Regions from separate parts of the Kaistia algarum genome, predicted to be linked through region 2. Evidence: predicted binding sites of a transcription regulator. Region 2 holds the regulator's gene; the other holds the start of a gene.

Region 1 (7,460 bases), on a different contig from region 2:
TCCTCGATCCGCTTCACCGCCGGATTGAGCTTCATGACCGGCAAGGCGCGGGGCTCTCGCGAGAGCTGCTCGCGCGCCTGGTCGAGATGGTTGGAATAGAGATGCGCGTCGCCGAGCGTGTGCACGAAGTCGCCCGGCTCAAGCCCGGAGACCTGCGCCACCATCAGCGTCAGCAGCGCATAGGAGGCGATGTTGAACGGCACGCCCAGGAAGATGTCGGCCGAGCGCTGGTAGAGCTGGCAGGAGAGCCGGCCATCGGCGACGTAGAACTGGAACATCATATGGCAGGGCGGCAGCGCCATCTGGTCGACTTCGGCCGGGTTCCAGGCCGAGACGATCAGGCGGCGCGAATCCGGGCGTTTGCGGATCGCCTCGATGACCTCGCCAAGCTGGTCGATCTTGCGGCCGTCCGGCGCCGGCCAGGAGCGCCATTGCGCGCCATACACCGGGCCGAGATCACCGTTCTCGTCGGCCCATTCGTCCCAGATCGTCACGCCATTATCGCGAAGATATCGGACGTTCGTGTCGCCCCGGATGAACCAGAGCAGTTCGTGGATGATCGACTTCAGATGCAGCTTCTTGGTCGTCACGACAGGAAACCCGTCGGCGAGATCGAAGCGCATCTGATGGCCGAAGATCGACAGCGTGCCGGTGCCGGTTCGGTCGGTTTTGACCGCGCCCGTCTTCAGCACGAGATCCATGAGGTTGAGATATTGGCGCATGGCTTGCGGTCCGCTCGCGGAATCGTCGTCGCATCATACAAGGAAAAGGGCGCCGGAGCGCCCTCCGCCATTCGTTACCCCCAGCCGGGGCCGGCCGATAAGGCGCGGCGCGCCTATTCTGCCGGGGCTTCCTGGGCTCTGAGGCGCCGACCGGCCGCGCCGCCGAGCGTCAGCTGCGTCAGCGTCAGCGAGACCAGCGCGGCGCCAGCGATGCCCACCACCATCGGCAGGGCGGTTCCATTCAAGAACAGCCCGACGATCGCCATGACGACGGCGCCGGCACCGAACTGCAACGTGCCCATCAGCGCCGAGGCCGTACCGGCGATCGGGCCATGCGCATCGAGGGCGAGCACGGCCGAGCTCGGGATGACGAGGCCGAGAAAGCCGAAGCCGACGAACAGCAGCACCAGCAGGACCGGCAGCGCGCTGATGCCGAGCAGGAACAGGGCGAGCAGCAGCACCATCGTGGCCGCATAACCAAGGACGGCCCAGCGCATCATCGGCACCATTCCGAAGCGCGCCCCGATCGGGCCGGCGAATTGCGAGACGCCGATGAAGGACACCGCGTTCACCGAGAAAGCGAAGCTGTACTGCGTCGGCGTCAGGCCATAGTGCTCGATCATCACGAAGGAGGAATTGGCCAGGAAGGCGAAGAAGCTCGCTATACCGAACGCGCCGATGAAGACGAGACCGAGAAAATGCCGGTCGCGCAGCAGGTAGCCATAGGCCTGGATCGCTCCTGTCATGCTGCTCTCGCGCCGCTCGGCGACCGGCCGCGTTTCCGGCAGCGCCAGAGCGAGCAGCACGACGCCGAGAACCGCCGCGCCGAGCACGACCCAGAACACGCCGCGCCAGCCGGCGAGCGCGATCACGGCGCTGCCCGAGAGCGGGGCGAGGATCGGCGAGACGGAAAATACCAGCATCAGAAGCGACATGAGCCGCGCCGCCTCGGCGCCGGTGTGCAGATCGCGCACCACGGCGCGCGGCACGACCATGCCGGCGCAGGCGCCGAGCCCCTGCACGAAGCGGAAGGCGATCAGCACGTCGATCGACGGCGACAGCGCGCAGCCGATGCTGCCGACCATGAAGAGGGCGAGGCCGAAATAGAGCGGCGGCTTGCGCCCGACCATGTCGGAGACCGGGCCATAGACCAACTGGCCGAAACCGAGCGACAGGAAAAAGGCCATCAGGCTCATCTGGACCGCGGTATTATCGGCCTTGAGATCTGCGCCGATCGAAGGCAGGGCTGGCAGATACATGTCGATGGCGAAGGGCCCGATGGCACTCAGCAGGCCGAGGACGACGGCGAATCGCAAGACAGAGCGGTCCATGGAGAAATTCCTTCGAAGCGAAAAATCGGCCGCGCAGCGCCGATGGCTGTCGCAGACCGATTGAGGTGGTGCAGGATCCATGGGCGGAGGCAGCGGGACGCAACGCGTCGCTCACCCAATAGGTTTTGTTGTCCAGATTTTTGGACACTCTTGTCTAAAACGTCAAGCCCCCCTATCGTTCGGTCATGAAAATTTCACGCGACGCAAATTCTTCACGGGTCTCCGCCTATGGGCAATGCGCCAAGCGCTTGTCGATCACGGAAGCGGCGGAGGAGTCGTTCGCGCGGGAAGGATATGCCGCGACCAGCATCGACGGCATCGCGGCGCGCGCCTGTGTCTCGCGGCAGACCATCTATAATCACTATGGCGACAAGGAGCAGCTCTTCCTCGCCGTGGTGCGTGACCTCACGGAGCGCTCCAATGCCGGCCTCTATCAGCTGATAGCCAGCTTTCCCGATCGACCCATCGATCTGGAGGCCGAACTCGCGGACTTCGCGCTGCGTCTCATCCGCAATTGCCTGTGCAACCGCGACGGCAAGGCGCTGCGCCGCCTGATCGAGGCGGAGGGCGAGCGCTATCCGGAGCTCTTCGCTACCTGGCGCCAGGACGGGCCCGGCAAGGCCTGGGCGCTGATCGGCGCTCGCCTCGCCGGCCTTGATCATGCCGGCCTGCTCCGGATCGACGATCCGGAACGCGCCGCCCGCCAGTTCATGGCGCTCATCTATGCCGACATCCAGATGATCACTCTCTTCGGCGGCGCGCCCACCGAAGCGGAAATGCATGCTGCGGCGCGAACCGGCGTGCGCACCTTTCTGGCAGCCTTCGGCACCGCCGCAGGACCGCGCCGCGATGACTCGGCGTCCGTCCAGTCCGCCATGCTGGCGCAATAACCACGGCCGCTCGCTACGCCGTCCGAGGCCGCCAGGCGATGACGCCCTCGGTCCGAGCCCGCACGTCGGGCGAGGCAAGGCAAGTGGCGACGGCCTCGTAACCGGGCGAGCCGGGATAGGGAGCGACCACGGTAGGCGGGCTGTGATTGGCCGGACAGAACAGGATGATCTCATCGGCGCCGACCGCCGCCAGATCGAGGATCGCGCTGGAGCGCGTCATCAGGAACAGCGGACGGGCCGGACTTTCTCGCCGGCGCAGGTGAGCCACCAGCGCTTCCTGGGTGGCATGGTCCAGCCCCTGCTCCACCATATCGACGACCACGGCTGTCGGCTCTGCGGCCTCCAGCCCGGCGAGGAGAGCGACGAGGGCTTCGGATCGCATGGCGCCCTCCCCGACGAGCCAGGTCAGGCTGGCGTCGATTCGCGATCGAAGGCTCGGATCGGCCTCCATCCGCGCCCTCGCCGCCGCACCGCCATCCGCCGCCCGGTCGAGACCGAGCAAGGTCGCCCCGGGCAACGCCTGTGCCAACCGCTCGGCGAAACGGGTCTTGCCACTGCCGAGCGGGCCGACGATGAAGTTCAGCGCCCGGATGTCATGCAACTCGAAGCGCTCGCCGCCCCAGGGCCATGGAAGCTCGAGGGCTACACCGGCCTTCGCCGGGGTCCCCAGCAGGCGGGAAAGTTCGCCTGCCGCCGGCGCTTTTCCCTGGGCAAGATCGGCCCGCAGCCGCTTCACTTTCTCCACCGTGACGGCCAGTTCGCGGCCACGGTCCTCCAGCGTCTTCTGATGGTTGGCGAGTGCCGGCCCCAGATCTTCGGCGTCGCCACCCAACACCCTCGCCACTTGTGCGAGGCTAAGCCCCAGCCTGCGCAAGGCGACAATCTCGGCGGCTCGATTGATCTCGGCGGGCGCGTAGGCGCGATATCCGGCCGCTGTGCGGGCCGGCGTTACCAGACCGCGCTGCTCGTAGAGCCGCAGGGCCTTGGGGGAAACGCCAAGCTGCCTGGCAGCTTGGGAAGGGCTCAGGAATGGGGCGGGAGAGCGCACGAATCACCTCTTCGGCTACGGACCGCCATCCTTATCGGGCCGGCCGCAGGGGCCGGGTCAAGTCGGGCCGTGCGACGCCGAAATAGGCTCACCGGCGCCGCGCTACCGCCTGACGAGACATTGGGCGAGCCCGGCATTTGGCCGAGCCCTTCGGTCGGCAAAGACAAAGGCCTACCAACACGGCGATTGGTCAGCCGCATCCCTTTTCACTCCGCTCCCGATCCCCTATATCTCCTCTGCCGGCGCAAGCCGGCTATGGCGATAAACGGTCACCGAAATAAACCTATCGGACCCGGGGGCGGTACCCGGCGCCTCCACCCGAGCCCATCGGCCACCGCGAACAAGCGGGTGGTCTCCGGCGGGGGCGAAATAGGATCGACGAGGGCGTAAAGGGTGTTCTTTTGCTCGGCATGGTACCGCCGATATCGGACCAAACCTATAGTTGCGAATGACAACTATGCTCCGGTGGCTGTTGCCGCGTAAGCGGTTCCAGTACCGAAATTGAAGTCCTTGCGGGTAGCACTGTAAGGCGGGGTTCGGAGGCACCTGGCAACAGAAGCCTCCACTTTCGCGACTGGCGGCCGGAACGCCGCCCGCAAGACGGATAGAAAAATGCCCGAAGATCTGATCCGCTACGACATTCTGGCCCAGGACGCGCTCCGCGGCGTTGTTCGCAAGGTCCTGGCCGAAGTGGCGAAGACGGGTCTTCCCGGCGAGCACCATTTCTACATCACCTTCGAGACCCGCGCCCCCGGCGTGCGCATCTCGACACGAATGCTGGCCCAATATCCCGAGGACATGACGATCGTCCTCCAGCATCAATATTGGGACCTCTCGGTCAGCGAACATTCCTTCGAGGTCGGCCTTTCCTTCAACGGCGTGCCCGAGCGCCTGCTCGTTCCATTCGCCGCCGTGAAGAGCTTCCTCGACCCCTCCGTCCAGTTCGGCCTGCAATTCGAATCGGCACAGGCCGGCGAAGAGGCTGACGAGGCTGACCGCGAGATCGAGGCGCTGGAAAATTCATCTCTGGTGCTTGACGCCGCGCCGGAAGCAGCCGAGCCCGAACCGGCGGTGAGCGAGGAACGCCCCGGCGAAGCCCAGATCGTCCGCCTCGACGCCTTCCGCAAGAAGAACTGAACGCGTCCGGCAAACGAGCTCCCTGTCATAAGACTGTCATCACCCAGGTGGCCCTTATGGGTTCGCCGGAGCGATTCGATCCAAGTCTGACCGCCCATGGGCGGTGCGGTGCGGATCGAAGCCGGCGTGCCTTTCCTGCTCGTTGCGAGAGCCTTTTCGTGCTCAGCCTTGGTGAATGCCTGGCCGGCCTCGGCCTTCTTTTCATCGGCCTCCGGCTGATGTCGTCGCAGTTGCAGCGGGCCATGGGCCGGCGCATCCGCGTTCTTCTCAAGGCAGCGACTCGTACCATAGCCGCGGGCTTCTCAGCAGGAGTGCTGGCCGGCGCCGTGACGCAGTCGAGCAATGCCGTGGCTGTGATCGCCGGCAATCTCGTCCGCGCCCGAGCCCTATCGACGCGTGAGGCCATTCCTGTCGTCGCCGGCGGCAATGTCGGGACCTCGGCGCTCGTTCTTCTGGCAGCGGTCAATTTCCATCTCGCCGTGCTCTTCCTGGTCGGCCTCGTCGGCATCGGCTTCCAACTCGGCTTCGACCGGCGAGCGGCGTCGCGTGGTTGGATGAGCATCGCCCTCGGACTGGCGCTGCTGTTCCTCGGCATCGATTTCATCAAGGCGGCGCCGCACGCGCTGGATGGCGCAACCTTCGCCGACTGGATGGCCGGCCTGACACCCATGAGCGCACTCGCACTTGGCCTTGTTGCTGCGCTCGTCACCCAATCCTCCTCGACCGCGACGATCCTTGTGCTCGCCGCGTTGAAGGCAGGCGTCATCGGCATAGACAGTTGCTACTTCGCCGTCGTCGGCGCCAATTTCGGATCGGGACTTGCGACCCTGGTCGCGTCGGGCGGCCTGATGGGCGTCGGCCGGCAACTCTGCCTCGTCCATATCATGGTGAAGGGCCTCGGCTCCGGGCTCCTGCTTGTGGCCTATCTGGCGGCGCCGATGTTCGGCCTCGACCCGACGGCCTTCTTCCTCCAGTTGGGCCATAGCGATGCGGCACGCGCCGTGTCGATGCTCTTTCTGCTGCTCCAGCTTTGCGGCGCCCTCCCCGTCTCCATTCTGCGCTCGCCCGTGGCACGCCTCGCAATGCGCTTCAGCCCGCCGACGCTCGAGGACGACGTGTCGCGACCGCGATTCGTCGATCCGGACGCCGCCGCAGATCCGTCCGGCGCCCTCGAACTTTCGGCAGCGGAGATCGAAGGCCTGATCCATCGCCTCCCCAATCTCCTGCCAGATCTGGACACGGCCACGCCTGTCGGCGCGGCGGGACTGCAGGTGCTCTGGCGCGGCAGCAAGGCCGTCGCCGAAACGACGGACGCATTTGTGATCGACCTGATCCGCCGTGGTCTCTCAAGCCGCGATCTCGATACGGCGCTCGCCCAGCAATCACACCTGGAGATGCTGCGAGCGCTGCAGGACACGCTCGCCGAATTCTCGGCCCTGATATCCACCCTTCGGCCGGCCCCGGCGCTCGCCTTCAACCTCTCGGAATCACTGCGCGCCATAGTCATCCATCTCGCCGACACGGCGGGAAGCGAGGCCGAGGATTTCGATTGGCTGATCGGCCTGACCGGGGATCGAAGCGAACATCTCAACCGGATCCGCCGTCAGCTTGCGGCCTCGGCGCACGGAGCCGAGGCCGACACGCAGCGCCTCGTGCTGGCCACGAGCCAGTTCGAACGCGCCATATGGCTGGTCCACCGCCTGGCCATCGCGCTGCGACCGTCCGTTGATGGGGATCAGGCTTCCTCAGAGGCGGCAGCAAACGAAAGCGCGACGGGTTCGAGCCGGCTGGATGCGGCCCCGCAAACGGTCAATGCGCTGGATTGAACCCGCGCCAGCGTGGCCAGGATCGACGCCATGCTGAAACGTCGACGCCGCCAGATCGCCGGACTCGGCCGGTTCAGATCGGCTTGTAGTGCTTCTTGCCGAAATCGATCGGCAGGAAGTTCCCGATCTGCAGTCCCAGCAGATTCCGCCGTTCGCGGCCCGTCAGATGGCCGCGCTGGAACGGCACATAGGGATCGCCCTCCTGCGCCGCGATCCAGTCGGCCATAACGGCCGGATGCGTGTCCTCGAAGCGACCGACCAGCCGGGCATCCATCGTATAGGCCTGCTGGCGTCCGAAATTCTCGGCTGGCGCCACCTCACCCTCATGGCCGGTGGCATAGAGCTTCTGCATGGCGCGCCGCTTCTCCCACATGGCGATTGGCGAGCGGCAATTGCCATAGTGAAAGAGGCGCGCCCCGGCGCTGGCTGCGCGCGGGTAGCGGCCGCTCTTCTTGTGGTCGAGGACGACGAAGTAGAGCGAATCGGTCGTGGTGATGCGGATCGTG
Region 2 (7,460 bases):
GAACGCTGGTTCCAGGCTTCTTTTTCGCTCATGGAGCCCCATGACGAGGTTCGCCGCGCCGGCTTTGTCGTGCTGATCATCTCCGATCTGACCGAGCGACGGCGAAGCGAGAAGATCCGCGTCGATTTCGTCGCCAATGCCAGCCACGAGCTTCGGACTCCGCTGGCCTCGCTTTCCGGCTTCATCGAGACGTTGCAGGGACCCGCGCGCGACGATGCCCGGGCCCGCGAGCGCTTCCTTGCGATCATGCACGACCAGGCGACGCGGATGAGCCGGCTCATTGACGATCTCCTGTCGCTGTCGCGCATCGAGATGAAGGCCCATATGCGCCCGGAATCGCCGGTCGATCTCACGGCGATCATCCGCGGCGTGGTCGACGCGCTCGAACCGCAGGCGCGCGATCTGTCCGTCGTCATCGAGACGCAGTTCCCTGCCGGGCCGCTGATGGTGGCGGGCGATCGCGACGAGCTGATCCAGGTGTTCCAGAACCTCGTCGAGAACGCGTGCAAATATGGCCGCTCCGGCGGCCGCGTCCTGGTTGAGGCGAAGGCCTCGGAGGATGGCCGACTGGCCTGCGTCGCCGTGCGCGATTTCGGCCCCGGAATCTCGCCGGAACATCTCCCTCGGCTGACCGAGCGATTCTACCGCGCCGACCATGAGGCCACGGGTGCCCAGCGTGGAACGGGCCTCGGACTGGCGATCGTCAAGCACATCCTGAACCGCCACAAAGCGCGACTGAACATCGAGAGCCGCCCGGGCGACGGGGCCGTCTTCACGATCGAGTTCCCGACGCTGGCCTCGCCCATCGATCCGCCTCAGAAACTGGCGATATCGTAAAATCAACGGGTTAGTCTGTCATAAACTTGTCAGCTATCCGTCATAGAACCATTACCAGCGGTCACTAGGGTCCGACCCGCGTCGCCGCCGCGATCTCCTCGCGGCAGCGTTTCGCTTCATTTTTGACTCCACTAGGGAGATGGTCTGTGAAACTCACGAACATCGCATTTGCGGCTGGCCTAATGGCTTCCGCCATCGGTTTCGGTTCCGCCCAAGCCGTCGATATCTCGGGGGCAGGCGCGACCTTCCCCTATCCGATCTACGCGAAGTGGGCCGATACCTACCAGAAGGAAACCGGCGACAAGCTCAACTACCAGTCGATCGGTTCGGGCGGCGGCATCAAGCAGATCAAGGCCAAGACGGTCACCTTCGGCGCCACCGACGCGCCGCTGAAGCCGGAAGAGCTGGAGAAGGAAGGGCTCGTGCAGTTCCCGACCGTGATTGGCGGCGTCGTGCCGGTGATCAACGTTCCGGGCGTCAAGCCGGGTGATGTCGTTCTCGACGGCCAGACTCTCGCCGATATCTTCCAGGGCAAGATCACGTCGTGGGACGACGCGGCGATCAAGAAGCTCAATCCTTCGCTGACGCTGCCGGCGACCGCCATCGCCGTCGTGCATCGCTCGGACGGATCGGGCACCTCGTTCGTCTTCACGACCTATCTGTCGCAGGTCAGCCAGGCATGGGCTGGCGATGTCGGCGCCGCTTCGGCTGTCGAATGGCCGGTCGGCCTCGGCGCCAAGGGCAATGAAGGCGTCGCCGCCGGCGTGTCGCAGACGGTCGGTTCGATCGGCTATGTCGAGTATGCGTTCGCCGCGCAGAACAACATGACCTACGCCAAGCTCGTCAACAAGGACGGCCAGACGGTCGCTCCGGAAGTGCCGAACTTCGCCGCCGCCGCCGAAGGCGTCGATTGGTCGAAGCTGCCGGGCTACTACGTCATCCTGACCAACGAGCCGGGCGCCTCGTCCTGGCCGATCACCGCGGCGACCTTCATCCTGATGCACAAGACGCCGAAGGATGATGCCGCTTCCGCTGCCGCGCTGAAGTTCTTCGCCTGGGCCTATGCCAATGGCGATCAGGCCGCTGCCGACCTGCATTATATCCCGATGCCCGACGCCGTCGTCGCCAACATCAAGGCCACCTGGGCCAAGGATATCGTCGGCGCGGACGGCAAGCCGCTCTTCGTCGAGATGGCCAAGTAAGATCGACCGATCCTGGGAGAGGGGCGCCGCCCCTCTCCTGATCTCTTCAGATTGAAGGCTCAGAGCTGAGCCGGGGGACCGAGATGGCGGACGCTATAATGACCGGGTTGCGGAGCACAGGCGTAGATAGCAGCAAGCTCAAGCGGATGAGCCGGCTTCGTGCTGGCGACCTGGTGTTCAACTGGGTTACGTTCGCGGCCGCGCTGACGGTTTTGATCTTGCTCGGCGGCGTGATCATTTCGCTGATCTACGGCTCGATACCCGCCTTTCAGACTTTCGGTCTCGGCTTTGTAACCACGCAGAGCTGGAATCCGGTCACCGAGAAGTTCGGCGCGCTGGCTCCGATCTATGGCACCGTGGTCACGTCGATCATCGCGCTTCTGATCGCTGTCCCGGTGGGACTCGGGATCGCGATCTTCCTTACCGAACTCTGCCCGCCCTGGCTGAAGCGTCCGATCGGCGTCGCGATCGAACTGCTCGCCGGCATCCCGTCGATCATCTACGGCATCTGGGGCCTCTTCGTCTTTGCCCCCTTCTTCCAAACCACCATCCAGCCGGCGCTGATCGGCCTGTTCGGCAATGTGCCCGGCCTTTCGAGCGTGTTCGCCGGGCCGCCCTACGGCATCGGCGTCCTGACGGCCGGCATCATCCTGGCGATCATGGTGCTTCCCTTCATCACCTCGATCACCCGCGACGTGTTCGACACGGTTCCGCCGGTGCTGAAAGAAGCAACCTACGGCCTCGGCTGCACGACGGCTGAAGTCGTTACCAAGGTCGTGCTGCCCTTCTCCCGCGTCGGCGTCATCGGCGGCATCATGCTCGGCCTCGGCCGCGCCCTCGGCGAGACCATGGCGGTCACCTTCGTTATCGGCAACGCCCACAAGATCTCGGCCTCGATCCTGGCTCCGGGAACGACCATCTCGGCCTCGATCGCCAATGAATTCACCGAGGCCGTCGGCGAGCTCTACACCTCGTCGCTGATCGCCCTCGGTCTGATCCTGTTCATCATCACCTTCATCGTTCTGGCGGCAGCCCGCATCATGCTGGCCCGCATGAACGTCAAAGCCGGCAACTGAGGCGAAAACCATGGCAACCTTGGGAAACTCGGCCGTCTCCAGTCCAACCGCCCAGGCGCTCTACAAGAAGCGCCGCCGCGGCAACGGCATCCTGCTCAGCCTGTCTTTCGCTGCGACGATCTTCGGCCTCGCCTGGCTGGTGCTGATCCTGGCGGCCTTGGTCTGGCAGGGCTTTTCGGGGCTTTCGCTGGCGATCTTCACCGAGATGACGCCGCCGCCGGGCGAGGCCGGCGGTCTGCTCAACGCCATCGTCGGCAGCCTGATCATGACGATCGCCGGTGTTTTGATCGGCACGCCGATCGGCATCCTCGCCGGCACCTACATGGCCGAATACGGCCGCCACAACCAATTGACCAACATCGTTCGCTTCATCAACGACATCCTGCTGGCGGCGCCGTCCATCGTCATCGGTCTGTTCGTCTATGAGGTCGTGGTCGCGCCGATGGGCCATTTCTCGGCTTTCGCCGGCGCCCTTGCCCTGGCCATCCTGGTTATTCCGGTCGTTGTCCGCACGACCGAGGACATGCTCAATCTGGTTCCGAACACGCTTCGCGAAGCATCGGCCGCACTGGGCCTGCCTCGTGCGGTCATGATCCGGCAGGTTGCCTATCGCGCCGCCATGTCGGGCATCGTGACCGGCGTACTGCTCGCCATAGCCCGCGTCAGCGGCGAGACGGCACCACTGCTGTTCACGGCGCTGAACAACCAGTTCTTCAGCACCAACCCCAATGCGCCGATGTCCAGCTTGCCGGTCACCATCTTCCAGTTTGCTTTGAGCCCCTATCCGGAATGGCAGAAGCTCGCCTGGACCGGCGCCCTGCTCATCACCTTCACAGTGCTTGCGCTCAACATCGTTGCCCGCACATTCCTTAGCCCGAGGACCTCCAAATGACCCAGATCGCCTCCGCGAGCGTCGCCGGACATGGCATGGCCGAGAAGATCACGATCCGCAATCTGAAGTTCTTCTACGGCGAGAGCCTGGCGCTGAAGTCGATCAACCTGCCGCTCTACGAGAAGAAGGTCACGGCCTTCATCGGGCCGTCGGGCTGCGGCAAGTCCACGCTGCTGCGCGTGCTGAACCGCATGTACGACCTCTACCCGAGGCAGCATGCGGAAGGCGAGGTTCTGTTCGATGGCGGCAACATCCTGGCGCCGGGCCAGGATCTCAATCTCCTGCGCGCGCGCGTCGGCATGGTGTTCCAGAAGCCCACGCCGTTCCCGATGTCGATCTATGACAACATCGCCTTCGGCATCCGCCTCTATGAGAATATCTCGCGCTCCGAGATGGACGCCCGCGTCGAGGCGGCGCTGACGCGCGGTGCGCTCTGGAACGAGGTCAAGGACAAGCTGACGTCGAGCGGCCTGTCGCTCTCCGGCGGCCAGCAGCAACGCCTCTGCATCGCCCGCTCGATCGCAGTACGGCCGGAAGTCGTTCTGTTCGACGAGCCCTGCTCGGCGCTCGACCCGATCTCGACCGCCAAGATCGAGGAGCTCATCGACGAGCTGACCGCCGACTACACCATCGCGATCGTTACCCACAACATGCAGCAGGCGGCCCGCGTCTCGGACTATACCGCCTTCATGTATCTCGGCGAGCTGATCGAATTCGACGAGACGTCGAAGATCTTCACGGCTCCGAGCGACAAGCGCACGCAGGACTACATCACCGGACGCTTCGGCTGAGCCCGGACGGCAGGAGGACGACATGTCGGAACATATTGTTACCCGATACGACGACGAGCTGAAGAACGTCCAGCGCCGCATCGCGGAAATGGGCGGCATGGCCGAACGGCTGGTGGATCTCTCCGTGTCCGCGCTGACGCGGATCGACACGGCCACCGCGAACATGGTCATCGCCGAGGATCGGCGCCTCGACGAGATCCAGCGCGAATGCGAGGAAGAGGCGATCCGCATCATCGCCCGACGCCAGCCCATTGCTGTCGACCTGCGTGAGGTCATCGGCGCGATGCGCATCTCCAACGACCTCGAGCGCATCGGCGATCTGGCCAAGAACATTGCCAAGCGCGTCCTCGCGCTCGACGGGCAGTTCCAGTCGAAGCGTTTCATGACGGGTGTGGAGCATATGGCGGAGCTGTCCCTCGCCCAGCTCAAGGACGTGCTCGACGCCTATGCGACGCGCGACGTCAACCAGGCCTTCGAGGTCTGGAAGCGCGATGCCGATATTGACTCGATGTACACGTCGCTGTTCCGCGAACTCCTCACCTACATGATGGAGGATCCGCGCAACATCTCGCTGTGCACGCATCTGCTGTTCTGCGCCAAGAATATCGAGCGGATCGGCGATCACACGACGAACATCGCCGAGACCGTGCACTACGTCGTCACCGGCGAAGCGCTCACGCAGGATCGTCCGAAGCAGGACGAGTCGAGCCTGACGAACGTCACCTATGAGAACATTTGATCGGCTCGCTCCGGTCTGGTCGGGGTTAGCTGAATGACACCACGGGTTATGGTGGTTGAGGACGAGGAGGCGCTGAGCCTCCTCCTACGATACAATCTCGAAGCGGAAGGCTACACGGTCGACGTGGTGCCTCGCGGCGACGATGCCGAGACGCGGCTGCGGGAGACCGTTCCCGATCTGCTGCTGCTCGACTGGATGCTGCCTGGAATCTCGGGCATCGAGCTCTGCCGCCGGCTGCGCGCGCGCGACGTCACGCGCACGCTGCCGATCATCATGCTGACCGCGCGTGGTGAGGAGCAGGAGCGCATACGCGGCCTGTCCACGGGGGCAGACGACTATGTCGTGAAGCCGTTCTCCGTGCCGGAGCTGATGGCGCGCGTCCGCGCTATCCTGCGCCGATCGCGGCCGGAGGTGATCGCCTCGCTGCTGCGGGCCGGCGACATCGAACTCGACCGGGAGACGCACCGCGTCCGCCGTTCCGGCCGTGAATTGCGGCTGGGGCCGACCGAGTTCCGCCTGCTCGAATTCCTGATGAAGAGCCCAGGCCGCGTCTTCTCGCGCGAGCAATTGCTGGACGGGGTCTGGGGACGGGACGTCTATGTCGACGAGCGCACCGTCGACGTCCATATCGGCCGCCTGCGCAAGGCGGTCAATCGCGGCCGCGTCAAGGACCCGATCCGGACCGTCCGCGGCTCAGGCTACGCCTTCGACGACCAGTTCGTCGGGGTCAACTGACAGAATAGTCGCCGCCGCTTAAAAGAAGGCCTTCCCCCGCGTAATACGCCGAAAGGGGAAGGCAGGCGGGCACGCGTTCCTGAAGGACAAGCTCCATTGGGAGCATCGGCCTCGTCCAGACCTCTCCTGCGGAGAGGTCGGATCGCGGTTATGGGGACCCTCTCTCGCGGACGAGAGAGGGAAGCGCACTCAGGCGCTGACCATCTTGCGCTCGCGCCGGCGTTCGTGAACCGGCTGGTAGGCGATGCGGGAATGATACTCGCAGTATGGAATTCCCGAATTCGAGCGCTGGCCGCAGAAATGGAAATCCTCGGAGCTCGGATCGCCATTCGGCCATTTGCAGGTCTGCTCGGTGAGCGTCAGGATGCTCGCATGCAGGCTGATCGGAACGACGACATCGTTGCTGTCGGTCGGACGAGGGGCGCGACGCGGCTCCGGCGCCAGTTGCCCGATGGGCTTCAGCGCCGTATTGCCGGCGACGAGCGGCCGTGTCATCGGCGGCTGCGGCCGGCCGGATACGTTGGTACGGCCGGTCGAGACTGCCGGCTGTTTGCGGGGTCTGGCGATCGGCGTCGTGGCCGGCTTCGCCCTGCCCGAAAGGCTGAGGCGATGCACCTTGCCGATGACCGCGTTTCGCGTCACGCCGCCGAGTTCCGTCGCGATCTGGCTGGCGCTGAGACCGTCGGCCCAAAGCTTCTTGAGCAACTCAACCCGTTCGTCCGTCCAAGTCATGGCTCATCCTTGTCGGTCGGAGCGGCCGTCGGAATCCCTAATGCTCGCCGCCCGCTACGCCGGACGACGACTGCGCAAATACAAGGTTCGGGGAAAACAGCTCGCTCGATATTTCGTATCTTAACGAACATTAAGCTACTATATGGCGTGACTCGCTGACAAGAGTCCGGCCGAATCAGAGACGGCGATCTCGGCTTTTTCCCCAGATTGGATGCCAAGGCGCGAAGTTTGAGTCGCGTCAATCGGTTAGCCGCCTCGGAACCTCGTCATGCACGGCTTTCCTTGACAGAAATCGTCACCACCGTGATATAAGGGCAACGCAAAAAGGTGCTGCCCGGCGCGACGGCCTCGGGTGGCACCTTTGATTTTTGGTGCCTTTGCAGAGCCTAACTAGACCCCAGGAGGGGATATGACCGCCCCCGCTACCGTTCCGCCCAAGCCGCATTCGAGCCTCTA

The links. The regulator PhoB, encoded in region 2, activates phosphate uptake and scavenging genes when phosphate is short. The targets are predictions, from matches to a motif close to TGTCATNNANCTGTCAT.
Region 1: OSH05_RS20795 (Na/Pi symporter) is a predicted target of PhoB. The motif match lies at 5,152-5,168, and genes of this name have one in related genera.

The regions. Positions count from the first base shown of each region.
Region 1 covers NZ_JAPKNJ010000003.1:539,286-546,745, reverse strand. The annotation lists gene OSH05_RS20825 (thymidylate synthase) at 1-722, opposite strand, end outside; gene OSH05_RS20820 (multidrug effflux MFS transporter) at 836-2,053, opposite strand; gene OSH05_RS20815 (TetR/AcrR family transcriptional regulator) at 2,302-2,943, shown strand; gene OSH05_RS20810 (MerR family transcriptional regulator) at 2,957-3,991, opposite strand; RNA gene ssrA (transfer-messenger RNA) at 4,191-4,558, shown strand; gene OSH05_RS20800 (SspB family protein) at 4,604-5,128, shown strand; gene OSH05_RS20795 (Na/Pi symporter) at 5,287-6,954, shown strand; gene OSH05_RS20790 (glycosyltransferase family protein) at 7,028-7,460, opposite strand, start outside.
Region 2 covers NZ_JAPKNJ010000001.1:1,753,476-1,760,935, forward strand. The annotation lists gene OSH05_RS08545 (ATP-binding protein) at 1-837, shown strand, start outside; gene pstS (phosphate ABC transporter substrate-binding protein PstS) at 1,020-2,039, shown strand; gene pstC (phosphate ABC transporter permease subunit PstC) at 2,186-3,115, shown strand; gene pstA (phosphate ABC transporter permease PstA) at 3,126-4,007, shown strand; gene pstB (phosphate ABC transporter ATP-binding protein PstB) at 4,004-4,798, shown strand; gene phoU (phosphate signaling complex protein PhoU) at 4,821-5,537, shown strand; gene phoB (phosphate regulon transcriptional regulator PhoB) at 5,571-6,272, shown strand; gene OSH05_RS08580 (GcrA family cell cycle regulator) at 6,462-7,004, opposite strand; gene OSH05_RS08585 (aspartate aminotransferase family protein) at 7,414-7,460, shown strand, end outside.